3 regions of the Halomonas sp. GD1P12 genome follow, and region 3 is predicted to be linked to each of the others. Evidence: predicted binding sites of a transcription regulator. Region 3 holds the regulator's gene; each other region holds the start of a gene.

Evidence for each region. The regulator LexA, encoded in region 3, represses DNA repair genes until DNA is damaged. The targets are predictions, from matches to a motif close to TACTGTNTANNTANACAGTA.
Region 1: dinB (DNA polymerase IV) is a predicted target of LexA. The motif match lies at 3,097-3,116, and genes of this name have one in related genera.
Region 2: recN (DNA repair protein RecN) is a predicted target of LexA. The motif match lies at 7,521-7,540, and genes of this name have one in related genera.

What each region holds. Positions count from the first base shown of each region.
Region 1 is NZ_CP107007.1:2,892,027-2,902,312, reverse strand. It holds gene OCT39_RS13260 (NAD-dependent protein deacetylase) at 63-911, shown strand; gene OCT39_RS13255 (DNA-3-methyladenine glycosylase) at 908-1,531, opposite strand; gene OCT39_RS13250 (protein adenylyltransferase SelO) at 1,602-3,062, shown strand; gene dinB (DNA polymerase IV) at 3,174-4,220, shown strand; gene OCT39_RS13240 (alpha/beta fold hydrolase) at 4,337-5,128, shown strand; gene OCT39_RS13235 (YkoF family thiamine/hydroxymethylpyrimidine-binding protein) at 5,164-5,415, shown strand; gene OCT39_RS13230 (TRAP transporter substrate-binding protein) at 5,690-6,706, shown strand; gene OCT39_RS13225 (TRAP transporter small permease) at 6,703-7,215, shown strand; gene OCT39_RS13220 (TRAP transporter large permease) at 7,238-8,542, shown strand; gene gabT (4-aminobutyrate--2-oxoglutarate transaminase) at 8,612-9,889, opposite strand; gene OCT39_RS13210 (diguanylate cyclase) at 9,968-10,286, opposite strand, start outside.
Region 2 is NZ_CP107007.1:3,337,017-3,347,302, forward strand. It holds gene OCT39_RS15375 (ABC transporter substrate-binding protein) at 1-573, shown strand, start outside; gene OCT39_RS15380 (FecCD family ABC transporter permease) at 566-1,633, shown strand; gene OCT39_RS15385 (ABC transporter ATP-binding protein) at 1,641-2,390, shown strand; gene OCT39_RS15390 (DMT family transporter) at 2,368-3,267, opposite strand; gene dnaJ (molecular chaperone DnaJ) at 3,391-4,539, opposite strand; gene dnaK (molecular chaperone DnaK) at 4,664-6,598, opposite strand; gene grpE (nucleotide exchange factor GrpE) at 6,730-7,374, opposite strand; gene recN (DNA repair protein RecN) at 7,587-9,260, shown strand; gene fur (ferric iron uptake transcriptional regulator) at 9,364-9,774, opposite strand; gene OCT39_RS15420 (outer membrane protein assembly factor BamE) at 9,847-10,286, shown strand, end outside.
Region 3 is NZ_CP107007.1:1,619,487-1,629,772, reverse strand. It holds gene ppsA (phosphoenolpyruvate synthase) at 1-261, opposite strand, end outside; gene OCT39_RS07640 (pyruvate, water dikinase regulatory protein) at 556-1,389, shown strand; gene OCT39_RS07635 (hypoxanthine-guanine phosphoribosyltransferase) at 1,410-1,988, opposite strand; gene nagZ (beta-N-acetylhexosaminidase) at 2,083-3,093, opposite strand; gene OCT39_RS07625 (L,D-transpeptidase) at 3,167-3,685, opposite strand; gene OCT39_RS07620 (TetR/AcrR family transcriptional regulator) at 3,663-4,340, opposite strand; gene lexA (transcriptional repressor LexA) at 4,558-5,232, shown strand; gene purU (formyltetrahydrofolate deformylase) at 5,427-6,281, opposite strand; gene OCT39_RS07605 (ribonuclease J) at 6,542-8,125, shown strand; gene moaE (molybdopterin synthase catalytic subunit MoaE) at 8,175-8,675, opposite strand; gene moaC (cyclic pyranopterin monophosphate synthase MoaC) at 8,676-9,470, opposite strand; partial or broken gene mobB (molybdopterin-guanine dinucleotide biosynthesis protein B) at 9,531-10,055, opposite strand; gene OCT39_RS07585 (uracil-xanthine permease family protein) at 10,068-10,286, opposite strand, start outside.

The DNA of each region.
Region 1 (10,286 bases), 1.3 Mb from region 3:
CCCGATGTCTTACCGTATCGTTGGGATGTTAACCGGTTTTTTGAGGTGGCGTATTGACGCAGATAAAAAATCCAACCGATATCGAGCAGGCGGGCGAGGAGCTGGCGGCGTTCATCGCTGGCCATCCGCGCCTTTTCATCATTACCGGGGCCGGGGTCAGCACCGATAGCGGCATTCCCGATTACCGCGACGCCAACGGCCAGTGGAAGTGCTCACCGCCGGTGCAGCACGCTGACTTCATGGGCAACCTTCACGTGCGAAGGCGCTACTGGGCCCGCGCCCTGATCGGCTTCAAGGCGCTGGGTAGCGCTCAGGTGGGCGGCTCTCACCGGGTGCTGGCTGAGCTCGAGGCGCGCGGTTTCGTCGAAATGCTGGTGACGCAGAACGTCGACCGGCTTCACCAGCGCGCGGGATCCAAACGGGTGGTCGACCTGCATGGCCGCGCCGATACGGTCAGCTGCATGCGCTGCGGCTACTCGATGATGCGCTACGCCATGCACGCGGAAATGGCGCGCATGAACCCGCGCTTCGCCGCCATGGACGCGGCCCACGCCCCGGACGGCGACGCGGATCTGGAAACCGACTTCTCGAGTTTTCGCGTTTACGACTGCCCGCGCTGTCGCGGCGTCATGAAGCCTGATGTCGTCTACTACGGTGACGTGGTGCCGAAAGCGCGCCGGCTAGAAGCCGAAGCGGCGCTTGCGCGCTCAAGCGCCGTATTGGCGGTGGGCACCTCGCTGATGGTGTTCTCCGGCTACCGGTTTTGCCGCGAGGCGCACGCCAAGGGCCTGCCGGTGGCGTCGCTGTCGCTGGGCGTAACTCGCGCCGATCCGCTGCTTTCTCACCAGTGGCGGGCGCCGCTGACGCCGGTGCTGGCTCACGCGCTTGAGTATCTTGATCGCGCGTCCTAGCGCGCTTTGGAAACCCACGGGTTGTCTGCGATCCAGAGCCGCCAGGGCGCGTCGCGATCGGCAGGCGAGGCGTAGTCGATGCCCACGCGCGGGCCGGTCGCGACGCGCTGTGAGGTGGGGCCCTGGGCGACCCAGAGCTTGTCTGCGCGGGTCATGTCCTCGCCGTACAGGGCCTTGTCGATCGAAAGCGCCCGGGTGAGCTTGCCCGGGCCGTTGGAAAGCTCGCGATTTCGCGCCACGCGCGCCCGTCGCATGGCGTCCTCGTTCAGGCAGGGCTCGACGGCGCGTACCAGCACCGCGCAGGGGTTGCCTTCCGGCTGGGTAACGATGTTCAACAGCCAATGCATGCCGTACACCAGATAGACGTAGGCGTGGCCGGGCGGGCCGAACATCGCCTCGGTGCGCGGCGTCTTGCGCCGGTGGGCGTGGCAGGCGGAGTCCGTTGCCCCCCGATAGGCCTCGGTTTCCACGATGGTCGCGGCGATTAGCTCGCCTTCCACGCGGCGCACCAGCTGGCAGCCCAGTAGGTCCTGGGCGACCTCCAGGGTGTCGCGGTCGTAAAAACCGCGGGGCAGGGGCGTGGAGAAGGGTGCAACGTCTGCAGAATCGGAAAGCGCCATAATATCGCCATAAACTTGAGTCAGGTGCTAGGGTATTAGCCCAACGACACTATTGAAAGCGGAGGCTCCAGTGCTGACATTCGAGCATGACTATACCCGGCTCCCTGAACCGCTGTGGCTCGCCTGCGAGCCTTCCGGTGTGTGCGCCCCGGCGCTGATCGCCTTCAACGAGGCGCTGGCCCGAAAACTCGGCGCAAGCGACGTGCCTGACGACGATACGCTCGCCCAGTGGTTCAGCGGCAACACGATTCCCGACGGCGCGAAGCCCATGGCGCTTGGCTACGCCGGCCACCAGTTCGGCAACTTCGTACCGCAGCTCGGCGATGGCCGCGCGCTGCTGCTGGGCGACGTGGTGGACGCCGAGGGTCGACGTTTCGATATTCAGCTCAAGGGCAGCGGGCGCACGCCGTTCTCGCGTGGTGGCGACGGGCGCTCGCCGCTGGGGCCAGTGCTGCGTGAATATCTGGTCAGCGAGTTCATGGCCGCGGTGGGCGTGCCCACCACACGGGCGCTGGCGGCGGTGGCCAGCGGCGAGCGCGTAGCGCGCCAGATGCCGGAGCCCGGCGCGGTGTTCACCCGCGTGGCTTCGAGCCACGTGCGCGTGGGCACCTTCCAGTTCGCCGCTCGCCACGGTGAGGAGACTACCCGTGCGCTGGCGGACTACGTCATTGCGCGCCACTACCCCGAGGCGCGCGAACAGGATGATCCGTATCTGGCGCTTCTGGAGTGTGTCACTCGCCGCCAGGCCGAGCTCGTGGCGCGCTGGATGAGCCTGGGCTTCATCCACGGCGTGATGAACACTGATAACACCAGCATCAGTGGCGAAACCATTGATTACGGCCCCTGCGCCTTCATGGAGCAGTTCGACCCGCGCAAGGTGTTCAGCTCGATCGACGAGGGCGGGCGCTACGCCTTCAACAACCAGCCGGCGGTCGCCCAGTGGAATCTGGCCCGCTTTGCCGAAACCTTACTGCCGCTGATGAACGTGCAGGGCGAGGAGGGCGTGGCGCTGGCGGTCGAAGTGATTCGCGGCTTCGAGGCGCACTTCGATAAAACCCGGCAGGCGCTTCGCATCGCCAAACTCGGGCTCGCCGAGAATGGCGGTGATACCGCCGACACGCTGATGGACGCACTCGAGACAGTGATGCATCAGGGGCGCATGGACATGACCGCCACCTTCGATGCGCTGACCCACTACGCCGACAGTTTCGAGACGCAACGTCGCGAGGCGCTGCTGGCGCTTTCCCATCAGCCCGAAGCGCTCGATGCGTGGCTCGAGCAGTGGCGCGCGGCGCCGCTTCTAAATGATGCCACGCGATTTGACGCCATGCGCCGGGCCAACCCGGTCGTGATTCCGCGCAATCATCGCGTGAAAGAGGTGATCGACGCCGCGATCGAAGGCGATTTCGCGCCGTTTCATACGCTGTTGAGCGTGGTGAGTGCGCCGTTCGATGAGTCCGTCGAGGCGCGTCGGCTGGCCGCGCCGGCCACCGACAGCCAGGCGGTACTGCGCACCTTCTGTGGCACCTAAAGCGCGCGAGGCTATGGCGCGCGAGGCTATGCTACACTGTGATTTTTTACAGCGGCGGACCATTTAACGGCCCGGCGCTAACCTTTCGACGGTGAGCCAAGCAGGGAGCCCGTGCGCAAGATTATTCACTGTGACTGCGACTGCTTTTACGCGGCGGTTGAAATGCGCGACAACCCGGCGCTGACGGACATTCCCATCGCCATTGGCGGCAGCGTCGAGCAGCGAGGGGTGGTGGCGACCTGCAACTACCCGGCACGCGAGTACGGCATCCACTCGGCGATGCCCATGGGGCAGGCGCTCAAGCGCTGCCCGCACCTGACGATCGTGCGCGGCGACATGCCCAAATACAAGGAGGTCGCCCGGCAGGTTTTTGCCATTTACCGCGAGATGACCGAGCTGATCGAGCCGCTATCGCTGGACGAAGCGTATCTGGACGTTTCCGAGGTGACGCAGTTCAAGGGCAGCGCCACGTTGATGGCCCAGGCCATTCGCGAGCGGGTGCAAAAGGACGTGGGGATCACCGTATCCGCCGGGGTCGCACCGAATAAGTTTCTGGCCAAGATCGCCAGCGACTGGAACAAGCCCGACGGCCTTTTTGTCATCGCCCCAGGGGAGGTCGAGCGCTTCGTCGAGCAGCTCCCGGTCAAGAAGATTCACGGCGTGGGCCCGCGCACCGCCGAGAAAATGGCGAGTCTGGATATCCACACCTGCCTCGATCTGCAAGCGCGCCCGCTGACCGAGCTGATCGAACACTTTGGCCGCTTCGGCAAGCGCCTGCATGAGCTGAGCCGGGGCTTTGATGAGCGCCCGGTGAAGACCCATCGCGAACGCAAGTCGATCAGCACCGAACAGACCTACTCTCAGGATCTGCCGACACTCGAGGCGTGCCGGGGCGAACTTCCCGAACTCCTGCAGGACCTGGAGCGGCGCTATGCCCGGCTCGACCCACCGCCGGCGGTGAAAGGGCTGATGGTCAAGGTGAAATTCAACGACTTTACCCAAACCACCGTCGAACATGCCGACCCGGCCCCGGACATGGCCCAGTTCGAAACGCTTTTGAACGTTGGTTGGGCCCGCAAAAGCCGCCCGGTACGCCTGCTGGGCGTGGGGTACCGCTTGGCCGACGGCGCGCCTGATACCCAGCTCTCGCTCTTTTGAAACTTCCCCTTTCGGCGCATTGACGCCGGCACGGGCAGCGATTAAAACAGGTGTATGAACGCTGGCGGCCTAAAGGGCTGCGCTTACCTTCTATTCTCCTCCACCTTGAGCCGCCCATGACGCCCTCCCGCCCTTTGCTGGTATTTGCCCACGCCAACGGCTTTACCGGCGCCAGCTACCGAAGCCTTTTGGCGCCGCTTGCCGAGCACTTCGAGCTTGGCCCCATCGACCGGGTGGGTCACCACCCGCGCTATCCGGTAAACCGCAACTGGGGCAACCTGGTCGACGAGCTGCTGCATTATCTGCCCACCCACCGAAAAGTGTTTGGCGTCGGACACTCTTTGGGCGGCACGCTCATGGCCATGGCGGCGTTGCGCGAACCCGAGCGCTTTTTTGGGGTGGTCATGCTCGACCCGCCGTTGATGCTGGGCATGGATGCCTGGGCGATGAAAGCGGCCAAGCGCTTTGGCTTCGTCGATCGTATTACCCCGGCGGGCAAAACCAAGGGGCGGCGCAGCGTCTGGCCAAGCCGCGAAGCGATGGCCCACTCGCTGGGCCGCCGCGGCATCTTTCGCGGCTTTACCACAGAGGCGCTCAACGACTATGTTGAAACAGGCACGACGCTTCGCGACGACGGCCAAGCGGAGCTGGTATTCGAGCCGCGAGTGGAAGTGGCGATCTTTCGCAACCTGCCGGACCACCTGTCGTCGAAACTGACCAAAATCCGGGTGCCGGTGGAGATCGTTGCCGGCGACCGCTCGGATCTTTTAACGCCGGGCCGTATCGCGCGACTCACCCGCAAGGGCCTGCGCGTAAGCCGCGTACCCGGCGGGCACATGTTCCCGATGGAGCACCCGGACGAGACCCGCGCGGCGATCATCAACGCCTGGCAACGGCTTGCGCCCTAAGCTACAGCTCACGAGACCCATCAAGGAGGCACGCCATGTACCTTTCCGTACAGCTAAGCTACTACCCGCTGACCGACGACTTCAAACCCGTGGTCAAGGAGGTGGTCAAGCGCCTGGAAGCCACCGGCCTCGAGGTGCACGCCAACCGCATGAGTACCCAGGTATTCGGTGAGTTCGACACGGTGATGAACGCGCTGACTGAGGTCATGAAGTGGTCCTTCGAGACCCACGGCAAAGCGGTGTTCACCGCCAACTTTCTGGAAGGAGATCGCCGGCCGCGGGAGTAGCCGTTAGTTATCAACCGCTTCGATCGACGATGCCGCGCCCGCCGCGGCATTGTCGTTTCTGCACCGAATAATTCGTTGTGGGCGGTCGAGGTATTCTGAGTATTTATTCAGATCAATCAGTTGGTTAAGTTAGCGTTGAAAGTGAATGATACTTCATTCGCTACTGGGCCAGGTGTCGCATCCAGGCGCTTTTACGTCGCCTTCAAATGCGGATGAGCGGTCGAGGAAGGTACATTGAAAGCGACCTTCAATAAAAACGGCAGGGAACTTCCTCATGAAAGCGCTCAATCCATACCTTCGCCGGCGCACGGCCGGTAAAAGCCTGCTCACCGCTCTTGGGCTGGCCCTGGCTAGCGGCCAGGCGTACGCCCAGTCCTTTAGTTTGGACTTCTCCAACGAGTACAACGCAAGCTCTATTCATGCCCAGGGCGATGCCTACTTCATCGACAAGGTGAACGAGCTGACCGGCGGCGATATCAGCATCACGCTGCACACTGGCGGGGCGCTGGGGTTCAACTCCGGTGACCACTTCTATGCCGTGGCCGATGGTGCCGTCGACATCGCCGATACGCTGTCGGGCACCATGAGCGGCGTGGACTCGATCTTTTTACTTTCGTCGCTGCCGTTTCTGGTCAGCGATATCGAAGACGCCCGCCAGCTCTACGATATTGCCAAGCCTTATTACGAGGAAGTGTTCGCGGACAACGACCAGGTACTGCTCTACGCCTCACCCTGGCCGCCAAGCGGGATCTGGTCGAAAGACGATATTCAAAGCGCCGACGACCTGCAAAATTTAAAAATCCGCACCTTTGATCGTAGCGGCACCGAGACCTTTAGAAACGTCGGCGCCGCACCGGTGAGTCTCTCCTGGGGTGATGTCGTACCGCAGCTCGCTACCGGCGGTATCAGTGCCGTGCTGACCTCCGCCGAAGCCGGTGCCAATGGCAGCTTCTGGGAGCACCAGAACTACTTCTCCGCCGTTCAGTACGCGATTCCGCTCAACATGGTGCACATGAACAAGGCGGTATTCGACTCCTTTAGCGAAGAGCAGCAGCAGGCCGTGCTCGAAGCCGCCCGCCTGACCGACCAGCACAACTGGGCCGCCGTCGAAACCCGCACCGAAGAGAACTACCAGACGCTGGCGGACAACGATGTCATCGTGAACGACCCGATGGCGCAGGCGCTGACCGACGCTCTGTCCGAGGCCTCTACCAGCGTGGTCGAGAACTGGGTCGAAAGCACGGGTGAGACCGGCGAGACGATTCTCGACGAGTTCCGGAGCCAGCAATGAGGGTTTTCGAAGCCATCGAAAAGGCGTCGAGATTTCTCAATCGGATAGGCGCCGCCATTGCGGTGGCGCTCATCGTTTACATGTTCGGCCATATCATCGTCGAGATTGCGATGCGCCTTTTTGGCCGCTCGACGTTCATTCTGGATGAGTACATCGGCTACGCCGTGGCGACCATGGCATTTTTGGGGCTGCCTTACGTGCTGGAGAAGGGCGGGCTGATTCGGGTATCGCTGTTGATGGATCGCGTTCCCGGCCCTGCAAGGTGGCCGCTGGAGTTATTCAGCAGCCTGGTCACCGCCGGCTGTTTTTTCTGGCTCTCCACGTTCTGGCTGCAGAACGTACAGCGTAGCTACCAGCGCGGCGTGGTCAGCGAAACCCTGGCCGAAACGCCGATCTGGCTACCGGAAAGCGCCATTCTTGTCGGCATGTGGTTGATTTCGCTGACGCTGCTGGTGAGAGCGCTCAAAATCGTGCTGCTGCGCTCGCGCTACGTCTCCCCTACCGCTTAAGCCAGGCTAACAGGAACGACTTATGGATATTTTCTGGACGGCTGTCGGCGTGGCGCTGTTGCTGGTGTTTTTCCTCTCCATGGGGACCTGGATTTTCGCCTCGATGCTGGCGGTGTCCATCGGGTCGCTATGGCTTTTCGGAGATTTCAGCGCCGACCGTATCGGCTTGATCTTTTCGCGGGTGCTGTACCGCGCCAGTAACAGTTGGGAGCTTTCTGCCATACCGCTGTTCATTCTGATGGGGGAGCTGATCTTTCGCTCCAACCTGTCGGAGCGCCTTTTCAAGGGATTGGTGCCGATCACCAGTCGGCTGCCGGGCGGTATTTTGCACACCAACGTGTTGGGCTGCACGCTGTTTGCCGCGGTAAGCGGCTCGAGCGCGGCCACGACCGCCACCATCGGCAAGATCACGACCCAGGAGCTCAAGGCGCGCGGCTACGACCGTAACCTTTCGATCGGCTCACTCGCGGGGGCGGGCAGCCTGGGGCTGTTGATTCCGCCGTCGATCGTGATGATCGTCTACGGCGTGCAGGCGGAGGTGTCGATCAGCCAGCTGTTCATGGCCGGCGTGGTGCCAGGGCTTGTGATCGCGCTACTCTATAGCAGCTATATCGGCGCACGGGCACTGATGTCGCCGGGCCTGGCGCCCAAACAAGTAGCGCATACGCAGTCCATCGGCCAGTCGATTCTGCTGCTGCTACCGATTTTGATACTGATCGCGATCGTGATCGGCTCGATCTACAGCGGTATCGCCACGCCTTCCGAAGCGGCGGCGGTGGGCGTAGCTGCCACGCTGGTGCTGCTGGCCGTTGAGCGCCAGATCAACGTCGCGATGCTGATTGAGGCGTTTCGCGGCACGCTGATCACCTCGATCATGGTGTGTAGCCTGCTGATCACGGCGACGCTGCTCTCTACGGCGATGGGCTATCTGCACCTGCCGCGCGAGCTTGCAAGCTGGATTGCGGCGCAGAACTTCAGCCCCACGATGCTTCTGGTGGCGCTGGCGATTTTCTATATCGCGCTGGGGCTCTTTCTGGATGGGATTTCGATCACGGTCATGAGCCTGCCCATTACGCTGCCGATCGTGCTGCTGGCCGGCTTCGATCCGATCTGGTTCGGCATCTTTTTGATCATCATGATCGAGCTTGGTCAGATCACGCCGCCGGTCGGCTTCAATCTCTTCGTGTTGCAGAGCTTGACCGGCGAAAGTATCGGCCGCGTAGCGCTGGCGTCGCTGCCGTTTTTCCTTCTCATGTGTCTGGCAGCGGTGATCATCAGTGTCTGGCCGGAACTCGCGCTGTGGCTGCCGCGCTATATGACCGGTTGAGCCCCGGTGTAAGTCACAAAACAAAAACGCCGCCTCAAGGGGCGGCGTTCTTTTTCATCGAGCCAACGTTCAGGTTAGCGATTCCAGGCAGGACTCGATGATGTCGAGGCCTTCGTTGAGCACCGCGTCGTCGATGGTGACCGGCATCAAAAAGCGGATGGTGTTGCCGTAGAGGCCGCAGGAGAGCAGGATCAGCCCCTTTTCGCGGGCTTTTTTGCACAGCGCGCCGGCCAGGTCCGGGTTGGGGGCGCCGTCGGCTTTATTGGATACCAGCTCGAAAGCGGCCATCGCGCCCATGTTGCGCGGGTGGGCGACGCAGTCGAATTTTTCCTGCCACTGGCCGAAGCGCTGGGCGAGTTTGTCACCCAGTGCCCGGCTCTTCTCCAGAATGTTCTCTTCCTCGAACACCTCGAGTACGGCAAGCGCCGCGGCGCAGGCGGTGGGGCTGCCGGTGTAGGTGCCTCCAAGCGAGTTGGGGCCGGAAGAGTCCATGATCTTGTCGGTACCGACGATGGCCGAAATCGGCATGCCGTCGGCCATGCTTTTCGCCATGGTCATGATGTCCGGCTCGACGCCGCTGTGTTCGATGGCGAACAGCTTGCCGGTACGGCCGAAGCCTGACTGCACTTCGTCGACGATCATGAGAATGCCGAGCTCGTCACAGATATCGCGCACGCGCTTCAAGAACGAGGCGGGGGCGGGATAGAAGCCGCCTTCCCCGAGCACCGGTTCGAGCACGATGGCGGCGGTATTGGTCGGGCCGGCGTCGGTCTTGAGCGTCATCATCAGCCCGCGGATCGCTTCCTCTTCGCTGATACCGTGGGAGGGCACCGGGTAAGGGGCGCGGAAGACGGTGCCGGGCATCGGGCCGAAATCGGTCTGGTAGGGCGCGACCTTACCGTTCATTGCCATGGTAAAGAAGGTACGGCCGTGATAGCCGCCGTCGAAGCAGATCACGTTGTCACGCTGGGTCGCCGCGCGGGCGATCTTGACCGCGTTTTCGAGCGCCTCGGCGCCGGAGTTGGCGAGCATCACCTTGGCGTGGCCGCGCACCGGCACAACGTGGCTGAGCTTTTCGGCGACCTTCACGTAGCCTTCATAAGGCATCACGGTCTGGCAGGTGTGCATGACCTTGTCGAGCTGATCCTTGACCGCGGCGACCACTTTCGGGTGGCGGTGGCCGATGTTGAGTACGCCGATGCCGCCGGCAAAATCGATGAAGCGGTTACCGTCGGCATCCCAGATTTCGGCGTTTTCAGCGCGGGCGGCAAAGGCGGTGGCGGGGCTTGCGGCGCCGGCGGCGACGTATTTCTGCTTTAGCGCGTTAAGCTCGGCATTACTCGTCATGGCGGGGTCCTCTGGCGTTGAGCAAAAATAACGGGTGTGAGGACAGCATAGTACGCAAGTGGCGTTATTTACACGTTCTTAGGCAAGGCTTACCTGGTTGCGCCCACTGGCTTTGGCCTGGTACATGGCCTGGTCGCCGCGCTCGATGAGCTGCTCGGCAGAGGTGGCGGGCGTGCTGGCGACGCCGGCGGAGAGCGTGATCGACAACTGGTGGGGCGTGAAGCGGCGCTCCTCGATGATCGCGCGCAGGCGCTCGGCGGCAACGTGCGCCTCGTCACTACCGGTTTCCGGCATGATGATGAGAAACTCTTCGCCGCCCAGGCGCACCTGCAGGTCGGTGTCGCGCAGAGCGTGGGCGATCGCTGCCGTGACCTCGGCGAGTGCGGTATCGCCGGTA
Region 2 (10,286 bases), 1.7 Mb from region 3:
CAGCTCGCTCGCGTAACGGACGTCATCGATGAGGCCGACCCGGCGCGGCCGAGCGTGTTCATCGACCGCGCCGGCGGCTACTCCGACGAGTGCTGCATGAGCTTCGGGCCCGGCAACTTCGGCGAGTACGTCGAGCTCGCCGGTGGCAGCAACATCGCCGACGGTATCATTCCCGGCAGCTTCGGCACGCTCAACCCGGAGCAGATCATCGCCGCAAGCCCGGAGCACGTGGTGGTGACTGGCGGCAACTGGGACGCCTACGTGCCCGGCGGCGCCTGGGTGGGCATGGGCCCGGGTGCCGACATGGACGCCGCGCGCGACAAGCTCGACGCATTGACCGAGCGCACCGCCATGACCGGCGTACAGGCGGTAGCGGACGGCAACGTGCATGCCATCTGGCACCAGTTCTACAACAGCCCCTACTACTTCGTCGCGATCCAGCAGTTGGCCAAGTGGCTGCATCCAGAGCTGTTCGAGGATCTCGACCCGGAAGCGACCATGGAAGAGCTTCACGAGCGCTTTCTGCCAATCGATTATGAACCCGGCTACTGGATGTCCCTGAATGATGAGTGACAGCGCCGTGACCGCGCCGACGACCCAGGGGCGCAGCCACTATAAAAGCCAGGTCGTGCGCCGCCAGCTGATCCTTGCAGCGCTGGTGGTCGCCCTGTTTTTCAGCCTGTGCGTCGATCTGGCGCTTGGACCTGCGCGCTACAGCCTCACGGAAGTCATCGCCGCCCTGCTGACGCCGGGAAGCGTCAGCGACCAGGCGCGGGTGATTCTCTGGGAGATTCGCATGCCGGTAGCGCTGATGGCGCTGGTGGTGGGCGCGAGTCTGTCAGTGGCCGGCGCGCAGATGCAGACCATTCTGAGCAACCCGCTGGCGAGCCCCTTTACGCTGGGTATTTCCGCTGGCGCGAGCTTCGGCGCCGCGCTGGGCCTGGCCTTTGGCGTCGCCATCGTGCCCGCCGCCATCGAGTTCGTGGTGCCGATCAACGCTTTCGTGATGGCGATGTTCACGGCGTTTTTGATCCACGCACTGAGCCTCAAGCGCGGCGTCACGGTGGAAACCATCGTGCTGCTGGGCATCGCCATGGTGTTCATTTTCAACTCGCTCATGGCGCTGATCCAGTTTTTCGCCAGCCAGGAAGCGGTGGCCGCGGTGGTGTTCTGGACCATGGGCAGCCTGACCAAGGCGACCTGGCCCAAGTTCTGGATTGCGCTTGGCATACTGGCCGCCATCCTGCCGCTTCTGGCGCGCCACGGCTGGGCGCTGACCGCCATGCGCCTGGGCGACGCCAAGGCTGAAAGCATGGGCGTCAAGCCGCGCTCACTGCGCCTGGAAGTGCTGGTACTGGTGTCGCTTCTTTCCGCCGTGGCGGTGGCGTTCGTCGGCACCATCGGCTTCATCGGGCTGGTCGGACCGCACATCGCGCGCATGCTGCTGGGCGAGGATCAGCGCTTTTTCCTGCCAGGCTCGGCGCTGTGCGGCGCGCTGATTCTCTCGGTGGGCTCGGTGATCTCCAAGCTCATCATCCCCGGCACGATCATTCCGATCGGCATCATCACTTCACTGGTCGGCATCCCGTTTTTCCTGTTTCTGGTGCTCAACCACAAGAAGACGTCATGGTGACTCGCTCATGGTAACTCTCACGCTTGACGGCGTATCGGCCCGCTACGGGCGGCGCACCATCGTCGAAGACATCTCCACGCCCCGCTTTCACGGCGGCCAGGTCGTCGCGCTGCTGGGCCCCAACGCGGCAGGCAAGTCGACGCTGTTTCGCCGTATTCTGGGGCTGGTGGCAGGCGACGGCACGGTCAGCATCGAAGAGACAACCGCCGAGCGCCCGGTGGCCTACATGCCCCAGGACACCGGCGCGAAGGCGGTGCTGAGCGTGTATGAATCGGTGCTGCTGGCGCGCATGCAGGGGCGAAGCCTGAAGGTACAGCCGGAGGATCTCGAGCAGGTGGACCGGGCGCTTGCCGAGCTCGGCATCGCCTCGCTCGGCGGGCGCGATATCGGGGATTTGAGCGGCGGCCAGCGCCAGCTGGTGAGTGCGGCCCAGGCATTGGTGCAGGAGCCGGAAATCCTGATGCTCGACGAGCCCACCTCGGCGCTGGACCTGAACCGCCAGATCAACCTGCTCACCGTACTGCGACGGCTGGCCGACGAGCGCGGCATGCTGATTCTGGTCGCGCTTCACGACTTGAATCATGCGCTGCGCTTCACCGACGCCGCCATGGTGCTGGATTATGGCCGCCTGATCGCCTGCGGTGCCACCGAGGACGTCATCACCCCGGCGCTTCTGCGCCAGGTCTACCGGGTGGCGGCGCGCATCGAGCCCTGCTCGAAGGGCCGCCCCCAGCTCATCGTCGAAGAGGCCGTTTGAAGCGCCGGCCTTCGAGCGAGGCCAGCGCCACCCCGGCCAGCATCAGCGGCAGCGCCAGAATGAAACCGCTGGAGATGGGAATGCCGAACAGCACCCAGTCCGCGGCGATCGGCCAGACCAGCGCCACGTACTCGAACGGGGCGAGCTTCGACACCTCGGCGTAGCGAAACGCCAGCGTCATGGCGATATGCCCCGCCCCGCCAAACAGCCCCGAAAGCACCAGCAGGGCGAACTCGGTCTCGGTCAGGTCGGCCCAGCCCAGCGGCCACGTGGCAAGCCCCGCCAGCGACGACACCACGATGAAGTAAAACGCGATGGAGCCGGCGGTTTCGGTGCGCGAGATATGCCGAATGGTGAGCAGCGCGCCCGCCGTCAAGAGCGCCCCGGCGGTGCCCAGCGCGTAGCCCAAAAGCCGCCCATCGCCGCTGCCCGCGCTTAGCTCCGGCACAACCAGCACCGCCATGCCCGCCAGCGCCAGCGCGATGGCCCCCATGCGATAGAGCGAAAATTTCTCGCCCAGCAGCAGCACGCCCCCCACCGCCATGAAGATCGGCGAGAGCTGCACCAGAAGTGTGGCTTCCGCCACCGGCAAAAACGCCACCGCCGAGAACGAGAAGAACATCGCCGCCGCTCCCAACCCCGAGCGCAACAGATGCCCAAGCGGGCGCCGGGTCGCAAGCCCCTGAGGAAACTCCCGGCGAATCGCCAAAAAGATCACGATCGGAATCAGCGCGAACAGCGAGCGGTAAAAGATCGACTGGCCCACCGGCACCGCCTCGCTCACCGCCTTGATACACACGAACATGCCGGTGAACATCACGCCTGACAACACGCGTAAGAAAATGCCCAGCCCCGGGCGATCCTGTAATCCAGTCATGACCGACTTCCTCGAAAACAAAAAAGTCCCCGGTGGGCACCGGGGACTTAGTACGCTAATGGCGAACGTATCGCGACGCTAGCGGAACAGTTGTACCATCGCGACGGGCATGCAGGCATGCTCCTACGGCTTCATCTCTTCGAAAAACTTCTTCACGCTGTCGAAGAAGCCGGTTTTCTTCGGCGAGTGGCTGTGGCTGTTGCTGTCGTCGAAGCTTTTCTGGAGCTGGCGCAGCAGGTCCTTTTGCTCTTCGTTCAGATTCACCGGGGTTTCGATCACCACCTTGCAGAGCAGGTCGCCCGGGGCGCCGCCGCGAACCGGCTTCACGCCCTTGCCGCGCAGGCGGAACAGCCGGCCGGTTTGGGTTTCCGGCGGAATCTTGAGCTTCACGCGGCCGTCGAGTGTGGGCACTTCCAGCTCGCCGCCGAGCGAGGCGTCGACGAAGTTGATCGGCACGTCGCACTGCAGGTGCTTGCCGTCGCGCTGGAAGATCGGGTGCGACTTGATCGCCACCTGCACGTAAAGATCGCCAGCCGGGCCGCCGTTCACACCAGATTCGCCTTCGCCGTTCAAGCGAATGCGGTCGCCGGTATCCACGCCGGGCGGAATCTTGACCGAGAGCGTGCGAGTTTCGCGCACGCGGCCTTCGCTGTTGCACTTGTGGCACGGCACCTTGATCTGCATGCCGGAGCCGTGACAGGTCGGGCAGGTCTGCTGCACGGCGAAAAAGCCCTGCTGCATGCGCACCTGGCCCATGCCCTGACAGGTCGGACAGGTGTCCTTGCTGGTGCCGGGTTCGGCGCCGTCGCCATCGCAGCGATCGCAGGTGATATGGCGCGGAACGCGAATGTCGACGGTGGTGCCAGCGACCGCGTTTTCCAGATCGAGCTCCAGGTTATAGCGCAGATCCGAGCCGCGCGCCGGCGCGTTGGGCCCACGACGACGCCCGCCGCCACCGCCGAAAATGTCGCCAAACACGTCGCCGAAGATATCGCTGAAATCCCCCGCGCCGCCACCGCCGCCGCCAAAGCCGCCACCGCCCTGGCCATCGACGCCGGCATGGCCGAACTGGTCGTAGGCAGCGCGCTTTTGCTCGTCGCTGAGTACTTCGTAGGCATCGGATACGTCGCGGAATTTCTCGGCGGCGGTTTCGTCATCCGGGTTACGGTCAGGGTGGAATTTTTGCGCCAGGCGGCGGTAGGCCTTTTTGATCTCTTTCTGATCGGCCCCTTTTTCGACACCCAGGACTTCGTAGTAATCGCGCTTGGACATGGGTCCTACGCCTCCTGGTTAGGGTATGCTCTTGACGGTACGAACCGTGATCATCGTTTTGGTCCTGGAAACAGCAACGCGGGAGCTGGCTCCCGCGTTGCTGCGATCCTTACAGAAAGAGCGGTTACTGCTTCTTCTGCTCGTCGTTGACTTCTTCGTACTCGGCGTCGACAACGTCGTCTTCCGGCTTGGACTGGGCCTGTTCGCCCTCCTGACCTTCCGCAGCCTGAGAGGCATCTGCCTGCTCGGCATACATCTTCTGCGCGAGCTGGCCAGAGGCCTCGGTCAGCGCATCCAGTTTCTTCTGGATGTCGTCCTGGTCGTCGGTTTTCACCGCGGCTTCCAGGTCGCTGATGGCGGTTTCGATGTTTTGCTTCTCTTCATCGGTCGCCTTGTCGCCGGCTTCTTCCAGCGTCTTGCGCGTGGCGTGAATCATGCCGTCGGCCTGGTTACGTAGCTGCACGAGGGCTTCGAACTTCTTGTCTTCGTCGGCGTGAGCTTCGGCGTCGCGCACCATCTGCTCGACTTCTTCGTCCGACAGACCGCTCGAGGCCTTGATGACGATGGACTGCTCTTTACCCGTCGCCTTGTCCTTCGCGGAGACGTTCAGGATGCCGTTGGCGTCCAGATCAAAGGCCACTTCGATCTGCGGCACGCCGCGCGGCGCCGGCGGAATGTCGGCCAGATCGAAACGACCGAGCGACTTGTTCTGCGAAACCTGCTTACGTTCACCCTGCACGGCGTGAATGGTCACGGCCGTCTGGTTGTCATCCGCGGTGGAGAAGGTTTGGGTCTTCTTCGTCGGGATGGTGGTGTTCTTCTCGATCAGCGGCGTCATGACGCCACCAAGGGTTTCGATACCCAGCGTTAGCGGCGTTACGTCGAGCAGCAGCACGTCTTTCACGTCGCCGCCCAGTACGCCACCCTGAATCGCAGCGCCTACGGCTACGGCTTCGTCCGGGTTGACGTCCTTGCGCGCTTCCTTGCCGAAGAAGTCAGCGGCTTTCTGTTGAACCAGCGGCATGCGCGTCTGACCGCCGACGAGGATGACGTCGTCGATTTCAGAGGCAGAAAGACCGGCGTCTTTCAGCGCCATCTTGCACGGCTCGAGCGAGCGCTGAACCAGCTCTTCGACCAGTGACTCGAGCTTGGCGCGCGTCACTTTCACGTTCAAGTGCTTGGGACCGGTGTTGTCTGCCGTGATGTAGGGCAGGTTCACGTCGGTCTGCTGGGCGCTTGAAAGCTCGATCTTGGCCTTCTCGGCGGCTTCTTTCAGACGCTGCATGGCCAGATTGTCGCCGGACAGATCAATGCCGCTGTCGGACTTGAACTGCGATACCAGGTAGTTGATCAGCGACAGGTCAAAGTCTTCGCCGCCCAGGAAGGTGTCGCCGTTGGTGGCGAGTACTTCGAACTGGGTTTCACCGTCGACGTCGGCCACTTCGATGATGGAGATATCGAAGGTACCGCCACCCAGGTCATAGACCGCGATGGTCTTGTCGCCGCGCGACTTGTCCATGCCATAGGCGAGGGCCGCAGCGGTCGGCTCGTTGATGATGCGCTTGACGTCGAGACCGGCAATGCGGCCAGCATCCTTGGTGGCTTGGCGCTGGCTGTCGTTGAAGTAAGCTGGCACCGTGATGACCGCCTCGGTGACCGTTTCGCCGAGGTAGTCTTCGGCGGTCTTCTTCATCTTCTTGAGCACTTCCGCGCTGACCTGCGGCGGTGCCATTTTCTTGCCTTTGACTTCGACCCACGCGTCGCCGTTATCGGCTTCGGCGATCTTGTACGGCACCATCTTGATGTCTTTTTGAACGACGTCGTCCTTGAAACGACGGCCGATCAGACGCTTGATGGCGTACAGGGTGTTTTCCGGGTTGGTGACCGCCTGGCGCTTGGCGGACTGGCCGACCAGCGTTTCACCGTCATCGGTGTAAGCGATGATGGAGGGAGTGGTGCGGCCGCCCTCGGCGTTTTCGATGACCTTGGCGCTGTCGCCGTCGAGAACCGCCACGCAAGAGTTGGTGGTGCCCAGGTCAATACCAATAATACGTCCCATAGCAAAAACCTCGAATTCGGTGGTGACAAAAACTGTTGCAATCGGTCTGCGGTGATTACCGCGGGTTGGCCTTTATCTGGGGGCCGCCGTGAACTTTTCAAGGGGGGAATTTGCATTATCCCCCAACTCGACTAGCCCGCTTTCTGGCTGACCACGACCATCGCCGGGCGCACCAGGCGTCCGTTGAGCAAATACCCCTTCTGCACGACTTCCATTACCGTGTTGGGCTCGAGTTCCGGGTTGGGCACCATGGTCAGGGCCTCATGAACCTGCGGGTCGAAGGGCTCGCCACTGGGTTCGACGCTTTCGACGCCGAACTTGTTGAGCACGTCGAGCTGCATCTTGAGCGTCATGGACACACCTTCACGGTGCGCATCAGAGGCATCCTCTTGCATGCTGTCGAGCGCTTTTTCCAGGCTATCCACCACCGGCAGCAGCTCCTTGACGAACTTCTCGAGAGCGAACTTGCGCGCCTTCTCCGCTTCCGCTTCGGCGCGGCGACGCACGTTCTGGGCCTCGGCAGACGCTCTGAGCGACTGATCCTTCGCCTCGGAAAGACTCTGTTCGAGCTCCTCGACGCGGGCCGCCAGCACCTCGGCTTCCGGGTTGCTCACGCCTTCGGCGAACGTTTCGGTACCCAGCGGCGACTCATCGTCCAGTACACCTTCGAGATCGCCTTCGATCAGGCGCTCTTCGTCGGCCTGCTCGGTTACTTCGGCGTCCTGCTCCTGGCGGGCCAGCTCGTCATCGATCGGGGTTTGCGGTTCTTTCGCCATGCCGTACTCCTGAATGCGGTCGCGGCGCGTAAGCGCCCGCTGGTTGAAATAAAGTGTGTGAGATAAACGGGTTCATTAGTGCGTATGCACGCTATATGGGGGCCTTGTTTGGCATCTCAAGAGGGGCATTGAAGTGAGTTGTCGACTACTGTATAAAACAACAATCATTGTATAAGCATCCAGTTTCTATAGAGCCCTGCCCGGGAGGCCCTATGCTGACTCAGCTCGTCATTCAGGATTACGCCATCGTTGACCGTCTGGAACTCGATTTGACCGACGGCATGACTGCCATCACCGGGGAGACCGGGGCGGGTAAATCCATCCTGCTCGGCGCCCTGGGGCTTTGCCTGGGCGAGCGCGCCGACGCGGGGAGCGTGCGCCACGGCAGCGAACGCACCGACCTTTCGGCCAACTTCGACATTGCCCGCCTGCCCGCCGCCGCCGAGTGGCTCGAGGCGCGCGAGCTCTCCTCTCAGGAGTGCTTGCTTCGCCGCGTGGTGACCGCCAGCGGCCGCTCCAAGGCGTGGATCAACGGCCAGCCGGCGACCATTGCCGATCTCAAGACGCTTGGCGAGCTGCTGATTCAGGTCCACGGCCAACATGCCCACCAGGCGCTGATGCGCGAAGAGACTCACCTGGCGCTTTTGGACGACTACGCCGGTCTCAAGGGCAAGCGCCAGGCGCTGGCCGAGACTTTCAAGGAGTGGCGCGCGACCCGCGCACGGCTTAAAAAGCGCAGCGAAGCGGGGAGCGAAGTCGAAGCGCGGCGCCAGCTTCTGCGCTACCAGGTCGAGGAGCTCGACCAGCTGGCGCTGGGCGAAGGTGAGCTCGAGGTGCTCGAAGAGGAGCAGTCGACGCTTGCCCACGCCGAAGAAACGCTGCGTGAAACCCAGTTCGCCGTGGAGTGCTGTGAAAGCGATGACGGCGGCGCACTTTCGCTACTCAATCAGGCTTATGCCCGGCTCAGCGCTCTGCCTGGCAGCGACAAGGGCGTGCTGGCCAACACGCTAGCGATGCTCTCGGACGCCCGCATTCAGGTCGAAGAGGCCACGGGCGAGCTCGCCCGCTTTGCCAGTGTCACCGAGCTCGACCCGGAGCGCCTGTCGTGGGTCGACGAGCGCCTTACGGATGTGCATCGCATCGCGCGCAAGCACCACGTCGCCCCGGAGGAACTCTACGCGCTGCACCAGTCGCTTGCCCGCGAAGTGGCCCAGCTGGAGGCAAGCGATGAAGACCTCGAGTCGTTAAGCAGTCAGGTCGCCGAATACCGTGAGCGCTACCGTCAGGACGCCAGAGCGCTTTCCGAGGCGCGTCAAAAAGCCGCCGGCAAACTGAGTAAGGAAGTGCAGCAGCAGCTCGCGTTTCTGGCCATGGGCAAGGCGCGCTTCGAGGTGGCCGTTTCGAGCCGCGAAACGCCCGCTCAGGACGGGCTGGATCAGGTACAGTTTTTGATCAGCGCCAACCCTGGCCAGCCGGCCCGCCCGCTGACGAAGGTCGCCTCTGGCGGTGAGCTTTCACGCATCAGTCTGGCCATCCAGGTGGTCGCGGCCAGCCACTCCACTATCCCGAGTCTGGTGTTCGACGAAGTGGATGTGGGCATCTCTGGCGCTACGGCCGAAATCGTCGGCCAACTGCTGCGCCGGCTCGGTGAAAAGGGCCAGGTGATGACCGTTACCCACCTGCCCCAGGTGGCCGCCCAAGCGCATCAGCACCTGCATATCGAAAAGCAGGCAAAACGCGACAGCACCCTGACGCACATGGCGCTGCTCGATGAAAAAGGGCGGGTGAGCGAGCTGGCGCGCATGCTGGGTGGGGTCAAACTCTCGGAGCAGACGCTGGCCCACGCCCGCGAAATGCTCAACGCCAGCCAGCGCCCACCGCACTGAAAAGCGACGTTCGATAAAAACCAAAACGCCCCTGCCGCGATCGCGGCAGGGGCGTTTTTTGGCGTGCACCGTTTTTGTTATACGGCCGAAAGTACTGTGCGTATCAGGCTTTGGGACGCACGTAGAGCACCAGCGCGTGATCGATCAGCTCGAAACCGTGCTCTTCGGCGATCTCCTGCTGACGCCGTTCGATGACCTCATCGACGAACTCGATAATCTCACCGCTTTCCAGGCACACCATGTGGTCGTGGTGGTCTTCCTGGGTCATCTCGAAAACCGCATGGCCGCCGTCGAAATTGTGACGAATCACAAGGCCCGCCGACTCGAACTGAGTCAGTACGCGGTAGACGGTCGCAAGCCCCACATCCTCGCCCGCATCGATGAGTGTTTTATACACTTCTTCTGCGCTAAGGTGGTGTTGGCCCGAAGCATTTTCGAGAATCTGCAGGATCTTGACACGCGGCAGGGTCACTTTTAGCCCGGCTTTGCGTAGTTCATGGTTCTGATCGGCCATGGTTGCTCTTCGCAGTAACAGGTTAGGTCGGGTATCATCGACCGAAACCACGATAGTGAAGAACAGGACCAAATGCAAAAATTGACTCGTATCATTACGCTTTCCGTTGCCCTGACCGTCGTCAGCGGCTGCAGCTACGTCGGCGTCTACAAGCGCGACATCCCCCAGGGCAATCTGGTGACCCAAGAAATGGTCAGCCAGCTACAGCCGGGCATGACCCAGGAGCAGGTCACCTACGTAATGGGACGCCCGCTTCTGGAGGCGCCTTTCGACTCCCGCGAGTGGGACTACGTCTACCGGTTGGACAAGGCCTACGCTGGGGTGGAGCAGCGCCGCGTCACGCTGACCTTCGATGACACAGGTCGACTCGTTAACATTGAGCAGCAGGGCGATCTCTCCCGCTCCCCGTCGATCAGCGCCAATCGCGGCGCCGGCCCGGCGCTGGAGACCGCGGACCCGGTCATGCCGCTTCTGACGCCGAACCAGCAAACGCCGACGCCCACCCCGGAGAA
Region 3 (10,286 bases):
GCGGATGGCGCTACCCGCCTCGGCAAGCGCCTTGACGTCGTCGACGTCCAGACGCGCCAGCAGCGCGTTGATACGGTCGTTCAAGCCTTCATGGGCGAGAAATTCGCGATAGGCATGAGCGGTGGTGGCAAAGCCGCCAGGGACGGTGACACCGGCTTCCGCCAGGTTGGAGATCATCTCGCCGAGCGAGGCGTTCTTGCCGCCCACGCGCTCGACGTCGTTCATGCCCAACTGCTCGAACCACACAATGTACTCTTGCACGCAACACCCCTTTTGTCTTCAACGGCTAACGTCCACCGCGCCTTGAACCAGGTGACGGGGCAACCCCGTCATGTCGGTCACTGTCATCGAGCGTGTCACCCTATCACCCGCCCCTCGTATTCGCCATTAGTCTAAGTAACAAGTCACTGAAGGTTTTTTACAACATAGCGGCATTGAAGGGCTTTTCTGTAGTCGGGCGCCTGCGAGCGGCCTTTGGCTTCGCGTTTGCGACACGTTGTGCTGGCGCGATGAAGCGGTAAGAATAGCGCTTGAATTCACAGGCAGGAGAACGACATGAAACGCACGGCGTTTTTCATTTCCGACGGGACGGGCATCACCGCCGAAAGTCTGGGACGAAGCCTTCTGGCGCAGTTCAGCGGCGTCGAGATCACGATGCTGACCAAGCCCTACATCGATACGATCGAAAAGGCCCAGGCGCTGGCAGACATCATCGACGCCACCGCCAACCGCGACGGCCAGCGCCCGATCATCATCGACACCATCGTCGATCAGGACATTCGCGATGTGATCCGTCGCGCCGAAGGCTTCAAGGTCGACGTCTTTTCGACCTTCCTCGAGCCGCTGGAGCAGGAGCTTGCGACCCACTCCTCCTACAGCGTGGGCCGCACCCACGCCATCGGCAGCGACGACGTTTACATGGATCGCATCCACTCGGTGCACTTTGCGCTCGATAACGACGATGGCGCGCGCACCCACCAGTACGATCAGGCGGACGTGATCCTGGTGGGCGTGTCGCGCTGTGGCAAGACCCCCACCTCACTGTATCTCGCGCTGCAATTCGGCATCCGTGCGGCCAATTACCCGCTGACCGACGACGATCTGGACGAGGACGGAAGCCTCAAGCTTCCCAGGGTGCTCGCCCCTCACCGCCACAAGCTTTTTGGGCTGACCATCGACCCGCGACGGCTCTCGGCGATTCGCAACGAGCGCCGCCCGAACAGCCGCTACAGCTCGATCGATCAGTGCGTGCAGGAGGTCGAACAGGCGGCGTCGCTCTACCGGGCGATGAGCATTCCGTTTATCGACACCACGCGCTTCTCGATCGAGGAGATCTCGACGCGCATGATCGCTGAAACGGGACTGGCGCGGCGCTTCTCACCCCGTTAAACAGTACGATCGAAAACGCCTCAAAGGCCCTTGGGCGCAAAGATGCCCGGGGCGTTGCGCCAGTAGCCCTTGTAATCCATGCCAAAGCCGAACACATAGCGGTCCGCCACCTCCAGGCCGCAGTAGTCCGCCTTGAGCCCGGGCACGGCCTTGCGATCGTGCTTTTTATCGACCAGCACCGCGGTCGTGACGCTGGCCGCCTGGGCCTCTTCGCAATACTTCAAAATCGCGGCGAGTGTGGCGCCTTCATCGAGAATATCGTCGATGATCACCACGTGACGCCCGGCCATCGGCACCTCCGGCGAGACGCGCCAGAAAAGCTCGCCGCCGCGCAGCTCGTTGCGATAGCGCGTGGCGTGCAGGTAATCCACTTCCAGCGGAAAGCCCAGACGCGTCAGCAGGTGGCCGGTGGTGATCAGACCGCCGTTCATCACGCAGTAAAAAACCGGCAGCTTGTCGCCCAAATCCGCGGTAATGGCCTCTGCCATGCGGTCCAGCGCCTCTTCGACCTGGGCCTGGGTGATCAGGCAGTCGGCGTTATCCATCAGTTCGCGCATCGAATCCAATGATTCGAGCGCTTCTTTATCGAGTTTGGCCATCATGGGCTCCGGTAGCGGTAGCAAAAAAACGAAGCGCGATCAGCCGCCCGCGCTTCGAGAGTCTAAAGAGGTGTCGAGTTGGGCGCGCCGTGTGTTAATCGACTAGCTCGCCAAGCCTTGCATTCGTGCGGCGCCAGCGCTTGAGCGCGGACAGCGCCTTGAGATCCGGCCGCGCGCGGGCGTAGCGCAACTTGCCGATGCGCTTGTTGCCAAGCGCCTGGCAGTGACCTACCACCTCGAGCGCGGCGTCGCGGTCGTTGCATACCAAAAGCATGTCGCAGCCCGCGGCCAGCGCCGCCTGGGCGCGATCGACGGGGCTGCCCGCTACGTGGGCCCCGGCCATGGTGAGATCATCAGAAAAGATGGCGCCCTTGAAACCGAGCGATTCTCTAAGCATCCCAAGCCAAGCGGGAGAGAAGCCCGCCGGGCGCGGATCGAACGCCGAATACACCACGTGAGCGGGCATGACGCCGTCGAGCTGCGAGGCCAGGCGGGTAAATGGCAACAGATCCCGGGCCTTGAGCGCAGCAAGGGAGCGGGAATCTTCGGCAAGCGTCACGTGGGTGTCGGCTTCGATGCCGCCGTGGCCGGGAAAGTGCTTGCCGATGGCGGCCATGCCCGCCTCGTGGAGGCCGTGGATGAAGCGAGCGCCGAGCGCGGCGACGTGCTCCGGGTTGTCGCTGAAGCTGCGATCGCCGATCACGCTCGACACTCCGCTCTCCACATCGAGCACCGGCGCGAAGCTCAGGTCGAGCCCGCAGGCTGCCATCTCCATGCCCAACAGCCAGCCGGTGTCGCTTGCCAGCTGCCCGCCCTGCTCCGGGTCTTCGGCGTAAAGCTCGCCGATACGCGCCATGGCAGGCAGGCGCGTCACGCCGGATTTGATGCGCTGGACACGACCGCCCTCCTGGTCGATACCGAGCAGCAGATCGGGTCGAATGCGGCGTATGTCCTGGCACAGTGCGCTGACCTGCTCGGCGCTTTCGACGTTGCGTGAAAACAGGATCACCCCGCCCACGGCGGTATCGGCCAGAAGCGCTTTTTCGGCGCGCGTGATAAAGGGCCCTTCGAGGTCGAGCATGACCGGGCCAAGCGGTTGCGTCATCGGCATCTATCCAACAAAACGGGCGCTCATTCTAGTCGATCGCCGCGCTCAAACAAAACCGGCGGGTCGTGGGTCAGGTATGAAGCCAAACCGGCGTACCCGGCACGGCGACCTCGAATACCCACAGCAGGTCCTGATTTCTCAGGCGCACACAGCCGTGGGACGCCGCAACGCCCATGGGCTCATGTGGTGGAGTGCCGTGCAGATAGATATAGCGGCGTTGGGAGTCGACGGATCCGCCACGGTTGACCCCGGGCTCGAGCCCGCAGAGCCAAAGAATACGCGTCAAAATCCAGTCACGATCAGGATTTTGTTCACCCAAAGTGGGACTAAAAACTTCACCGGTAAAGCGGCGCCCGCGAAACACCGCGTTTTCCGGCAGGCCCTGGCCGATCGAGGCGCGCACGTAGTGCCAGCCGCCAGGCGTCTGGCCGCTGCCTTCGTGTTGCCCCACCCCGTTTGCACCGGACGACACCGTGCATTCGTGAACCACCCGCGTTCCCTGCCAGGCGCGAAGGCGCTGCTCGGTGAGGTCGATTTCAAGCCATGGCGCCTCGGTTGGCGGCAGCTCAGCCAGAATGGGCGTGGCCATGATGAGCCTCCTCGATCGCCGGGGGAAGCGGCGCGTTCATGGCGGCAACGACCACCGGGCGCAGTCGGCGCACCAGATCACGTACCGAGACCTGCTCGTTGTACTCCTTGGCCGCGATGTCGCGCAGCGCATCGAGCCCGGAGAGCGTGAAGATCACCGTGCCGAGCATGAAGTGCAGCCGCCAGAAGCGCTCGGCGTCGGGCAGGCCGGGTGTGGCGCGGCGAACGAGCTCGACAAAGCGAGTGAAGACATCGCCGTACTGCTCCTGGATATAGCGGCGAAGGTGGCCCTGAGCCTGACTGTAGGCGAGCCCCAGCAGGCGCATGAACACTTTCAAGCTGTTGCGCTCGGCCGGCACGGTCAACACCGTCGTGGCCATGGTTTCGAGCAGTACTTCCAGAGGAATCTCATCATCACCATAGCGGGCGTGCAGCTCATCCAGCGCTTCGTGAAAGCGTTGGCTGAAGGGGTCGAGATAGCGCGCAAACACCGCCTGAATCAGCGCCTTTTTCGAACCGAAGTGGTAGTTCACCGCCGCCAGGTTCACCCGCGCCTTGCTAGTGATGTTGCGCAGAGAGGTCTCTGCAAAGCCACGCTCGGCGAACAGCACCTCCGCCGTATCCAGAATACGCGTGACGGTATCAGACTGCGCCATGGCGCCCTCCAGAAAACGAGTGTTTAAAACATCGCGAAATAGTAGGTCATTAAAACGCCGGGCTCAATCGTGCGAAACCCTGATATGCCCTCTTTTAAAGGCGAACGGCTTTATAATCCGTGGCTTGAGTCATATACTGGACAGAGGAACATACTGTATACTTAAACACATATATTTAAGTCATTTTTTATAGTTACCTTTTACCCTGGAGTCAGCCATGCCTCGTCCTCTTACCGTTCGTCAGCAGCACGTATTCGATTTTATCGTGAAGACCATGAACGAGTACGGCTACCCACCCACCCGCGCCGAAATCGCCAAAGCGCTGGGCTTTCGCTCACCCAACGCGGCCGAAGAGCACCTGCGCGCGCTCGAGCGCAAGGGCGCCATCCGTATCATTCGCCACACCTCCCGCGGCATCCGCCTGCCCAATCAGGAAGGGGTGGAAGCAGCGGAATCCGCCGCTGAAGCCAGCGACAGCGTCGAATCCGCGACCCAGGGGCTGCCGATCATCGGCGAAGTGGCCGCGGGCAGCCCGATTCTGGCCGCCGAACACATCGATCGTTACTGCCCGCTGCCGGCGGAGTATTTCACGCCGAAGGCCGACTACCTGCTGCGCGTACGCGGGCTGTCGATGAAGGATATCGGCATTCTGGAAGGCGACCTGCTGGCGGTACACCGCACCGAGCGGGTACGCGACGGCCAGATCGTCGTGGCGCGCCTCGAGGACGAAGTCACCGTCAAGCGTTTTCGCCGCGACGGCCACCAGGTCACGCTGCACGCCGAGAACAGCGATTTCGCTCCGATCGAAATCGATCTTCGCACCCAGCAGCTCGATATCGAAGGTGTCGGCGTTGGCGTGATTCGCGGCGGCAGTGGCCAGGCGCTGGGTTAATTGACCTATCGATTGAGACAGGGAAATGTGGCGGTGCCGGGCAACCCTGCGCGAGGGCGCTGTGAACCCTTCCCTGGGCGCTACTTTCGCCATCCATGGCGAAAGACCCTCGCTACGGTCAGCCCGGCACGGCGGCCCGTATTGTCATCCTCAAGCTTATAAACCAAAAACGGGGCACTTTCGTGCCCCGTTTTTTAGTTGAAGACGACCGTCTTGTTGCCGTCGATCAGCACGCGATCTTCCAGGTGCCACCTGAGCCCGCGGGCGAGCACGGACTTCTCCACGTCGCGGCCAAAGCGCACCAGATCCGTGGGCGTGTGACAGTGGCTGACGCGGTGGATGTCTTGTTCGATGATCGGGCCGGCGTCGAGCTCTTCGGTCACGTAGTGGCAGGTCGCGCCGATCAGCTTCACGCCGCGCTCGAACGCCTGGTGATAGGGCTTGGCACCGGCAAACGACGGCAAAAAGCTGTGGTGGATGTTGATGATCTGGCCGGCGTATTGGCTACAGAGCGCCGGCGGCAAAATCTGCATGTAGCGCGCCAGCACGATGCAGTCCGCCTCGAGCGCCTCGACCTGGCGCTGCACCGCATCGAACGCGGGCTGCTTGTCGCTGGGGTCGACCGCGATGTGGTGATAATCGATCCCGTACCACTCGCTTAGCGCGCGCATGTCCGGGTGGTTGGAGATGATGCCCACGATGTCGCAGTCGAGCTCGCCAGCCTGCCAGCGGTAGAGCAGATCGACCAGGCAGTGGGACTCTTTCGACACCATGATCACGACCCGGCGCCGCTTTTGGGTATCGACCAGCGCCCACTGCATCGAAAACGCGTTGGCGATGGGCGCAAACGCCTGTTCGAGCTCGGCCGCGCTCATGCCGATGGAGTCGGCGAGAATCTCGTAGCGCATGAAAAATCGGCCCGTTTGCAGATCCGAGTGCTGGCTCGCCTCGGTGATGGAGCCGCCGTGCTGAGCAATGAAGCTCGACACGCGCGCCACGATGCCTACCTGATCGGGGCAGGAAACCACTAAACGGTAATAATGCGACATGAATACACTCTTGATACACGTTTCGAAGACGCGACCCGACGGGGTCGTCAAGAACCGTTGAGGCCTTGGGGGGCGTTAGTGTAGCGCAAGCGGCGATCGGGAACACTGCCAGGATTGTTAGCCGCCCCCGCCTTACCGTATAGTTAAAGTCTTACTTTTCAGGCTGTTCAAAATCAATGGATCCATCCCGCGTTCAACTTCGCCCCCGACGCCGACCGCCCCTGCGCATTTTGCCGCTTGGGGGCTGCGGTGAAATAGGAATGAACCTGACGCTTTATGGTTTCGATGGTCACTGGATCGCCATTGATTGCGGGATGATGATTCGACAGGATCTTCCCAGCGCTCCGCTACAGGTGCCCAGCACCGATACGCTGGCCGAGCTTGAGATTACCCCTAAAGCGCTCTACATCACCCATGGCCATGAGGATCACATCGGCGCGGTCGCTTGGCTTTGGCCCAAATGGCAGTGCCCGATCTACGCCACGCCCCTGGCCGCCGGGTTACTCCGTCACAAGTTTGCCGAACACAATCTTTCAAGCGCCGCGATTCGCGTGATCGAGCCCAACGATGCCCTCGAAGAGGGCCCGTTCACGCTGCGCTATTTACTGATGACCCACTCGATTCCCGAGAGCTGCGCGATCATGATGCTCGCCGGCGGCTACCGGGTATTGCACACCGGCGACTGGAAGCTCGACCCGACGCCTTTGATCGGCCCGAGCGTCGACCCGGCGCACTTTCAGGCGCTGGCACCGCTGGATCTGGTGGTGGGTGATTCGACCAACGCGCCGCTTCCGGGCAGTGCCGGCAGCGAAGGTTCGGTGGCCAACGCGCTGACGCAAACGCTCAAGGCCTGTACCGGGCGCGTGGTGGTCTCCTGCTTTGCCAGCAATCTGGCGCGTGTGTGGGCGATCGGCCAGGCGGCGGCCCAAAGCGGGCGCCGTGTGAGCCTGATGGGCCGCTCGATGGAGCGCATGGTCGGTGTGGCCCGCGGTCTTGGCTATCTCGACGATTTTCCGCCGCTGGTGCCGCCCCAGGACCTGGGCTATCTGCCACCGGACGAAGTGGTGGTGATCGCCACCGGAAGCCAGGGCGAGCCGCGCGCCGCGCTCCAGCGCCTGGCCCAGGGCCGCCACCCGTTCATGGACCTGGAAGCCGGCGATAACGTCATTTTTTCCGCCAAGGCGATTCCCGGCAACGAGCGCCCGATCGCGGCGCTCAAGAAGCGTTTCACTCAGCTCGGCGTTCAGCTTTTCGACGAGAACAACCACCCGGAGCTTCACGCCACCGGCCATCCCGCCCAGGAGGAGCTCAAAACGCTCTACCGCTGGGTTCGGCCCACCGCGCTGCTGCCGGTTCACGGCGAAACGGTGCATCAGCAGGCGCACCAGGCGCTGGCGCAAGAGCTCGGCATCAAGGCGCCGCTGGCCCCGGTCAATGGCGATATGCTATGTCTGGATAACGAAGGGTTACGCGTTGAGGCGCGCCACCCGCAGTTGCCCCAGGTGGTGGATCAAAACAGCGTGACGCGCCACCCCGGGCTTGCGGACGGCCAGTCGAGCGGCGCGCGGCGCGGCACGCTGTTTCTGGCACTGCCGGTATGCGCTTCTGAGACCGGCTGGCAGCGTATCGGGCGTTTGATGCTAGACGCCAGTGGCGCCAGCCCCATCGACGAAGAGAGCTTTAGCGATTGGCTCGACGAGCGGCTCGACGAAATCGAAGTCGACTCCCTCGCCGAACTCAGAGAAGCACTGACGCCGGGGCTGGTTCGCTGGCTGGGACACCACTGCCAGCATCTGCCGGAGGTGCACCTTCAGATCATGGCGACCGAGCCGCCCGGCGCTTGAGCCGGGTAGCCCCTTACACGCGCCCACCAACGCCCTCCTTGATCGCCTCCTACCAGCGCGCGGCATCGTCAAAATCGGTGGCGCGCTCCTTGACCCAGTAATCGCCCTGGCGCGAGTGCTCCTTTTTCCAGAAGGGTGCGCGGGTCTTGAGAATATCCATGATGAAGTCGCAGGCACTGAAGGCGTCGCGCCGGTGAGCGCTGGCCACCACCACTTGTACGATCGGATCCCCCGGGCGCAGATGCCCGACCCGGTGCACAATCACCACGCCTTTGAGCGCCCAGCGCGAAGCGGCCTCCACCGCGATATCGGTGAGCGCCTTTTCGGTCATGCCCGGATAGTGCTCGAGCGTGAGCCCCGTGACGTCCGGCGTTTCGTTGAAATCGCGTACGAGGCCGGTGAAGCTCACCAGCGCCCCGACATCCTGACGATGTTCGATGAGCGTCTCGTAGCCCTCATCAAAAATGAAGGCCTCCTGCTGCACGCGGATGTGAATAGGCGGCGTATCCGCTCCCGAAGCGAGCGCTTGCTCAGAGGAAGGCGTCTGCATTCAGCCTCCGGTAACTGGCGGGAAAAAGGCGATCTCGTCTTTATCGGTGATTGGCGCGCTATCGTTGGCCATCACCTGGTTGACGGCGCAGAGCGTGCGCTTGTCCGCCAGTGCGGAAAAGCGCGCGTCGCGCGCCTTCAGGTACGCCTTGAGCCCGGCCACGTCGCGGCTTTCGAGATCAGAAAGCGACAGCGATAGATCACTTTCGCCGACCTGCTCACGCAGCTCGGCCAGAAACTTGACCCGTACGCAGGGCGACACGCTACAGCGCTCGCCCACGCTCACCTCGCCCGGGTTACCCTCACCGGTGACGATCGGCCCATTCTGGCGCTGATAGTCGCCGCGCACCCCACCCTGCTTGCTCTCGAGCTGAATCGCCTCGATGCGCATCTCCTTGTCGACCGCCTTGCACATGTCGTAAAGCGTCAGGCACGCCACCGACACCGCGGTTAGCGCCTCCATTTCGACACCGGTACGCCCGCTGAGCCGGCAAAGCGCCTCGACATTCACCGCGCCGGTGTCGAAATCGAGCGTAAAGTCGACGCTCACCTTGCTCAGCGACAGCGAGTGACACAGCGGAATCAGTTCAGAGGTGCGCTTGGCTGCCTGAATACCGGCGATACGCGCCGTGGCCAGCACATCGCCCTTGGGAAGCTCGCCGTCGCTCAAGAGCTTGAGCGTAGCCGGCGCCATGACGATGCGCCCTGACGCCACCGCTTCCCGGCGGGACTCCTCTTTATCGGCGATATCCACCATATTGGCTTCGCCCTGGGCGTTCAGATGCGTCAGCTGCATGTCGTTATCCCTGGTCATTGCGGTGCTCTCGTCACGGTGCGCGCGGGTCCATTCGAGTACCCAGCGCGCGATCTCGTCGATGTTATCAAGGTTTAGCTGCGGGATAGAAGCGTCAAGCCGCTCGGGGGCTTCGCCCTTGAGCGCCACCGCCACCACGTTGTCGCTTTGTATAATCGACTCATCGCCAATGCCATCGCGGTAGAGCACGAGCTTGGAAAGCGGCCAGGTCTTGAAACCCTCGACGATGACCAGGTCCGGCCGGTGTGCCGCCATGAGTGACAGCAGGTGTAAAAGATCCGGCCCTTCCTGGCCGGCTTGCCTCTGCGCCGGCGTCTCCTGCATCAGCGCGTAGCGCTGGTTGGATGCCACCAGCATCGGCGCGGCGCCGGCCTCGCGAAGCCGGTAACTATCCTTACCGGGCTTGTCGATATCGAAGGCGTGGTGGGCGTGCTTGATCACACCCACGTTCAGGCCGGCCTTTTTAAGGCGCGGCAATAGTTCGGTCAGAAGCGTTGTCTTGCCCGTTCCGCTCCAGGCCGCCACGCCCAGCACCGGAAACGGCGCACTGATGGGTTGCAAGAGCATCTCCACGCCCGCCTAGGCGAGCTCTTTTTCCGGGGGGAGAATGGCATTAAGCACGATACCGACCAGCGCGGCCAGGCTAACGCCCTGAAGGGTGAACTGGCCGCCGCCAAACTGCATGCCGCCAATACCGAATACCAGGATCAGTGACACCACGACCAGGTTGCGCGGCTCGGTCAACGACTGCCCCGCGCGCACCAGGGTGTTCATGCCCACCACCGCGATCGAACCGAA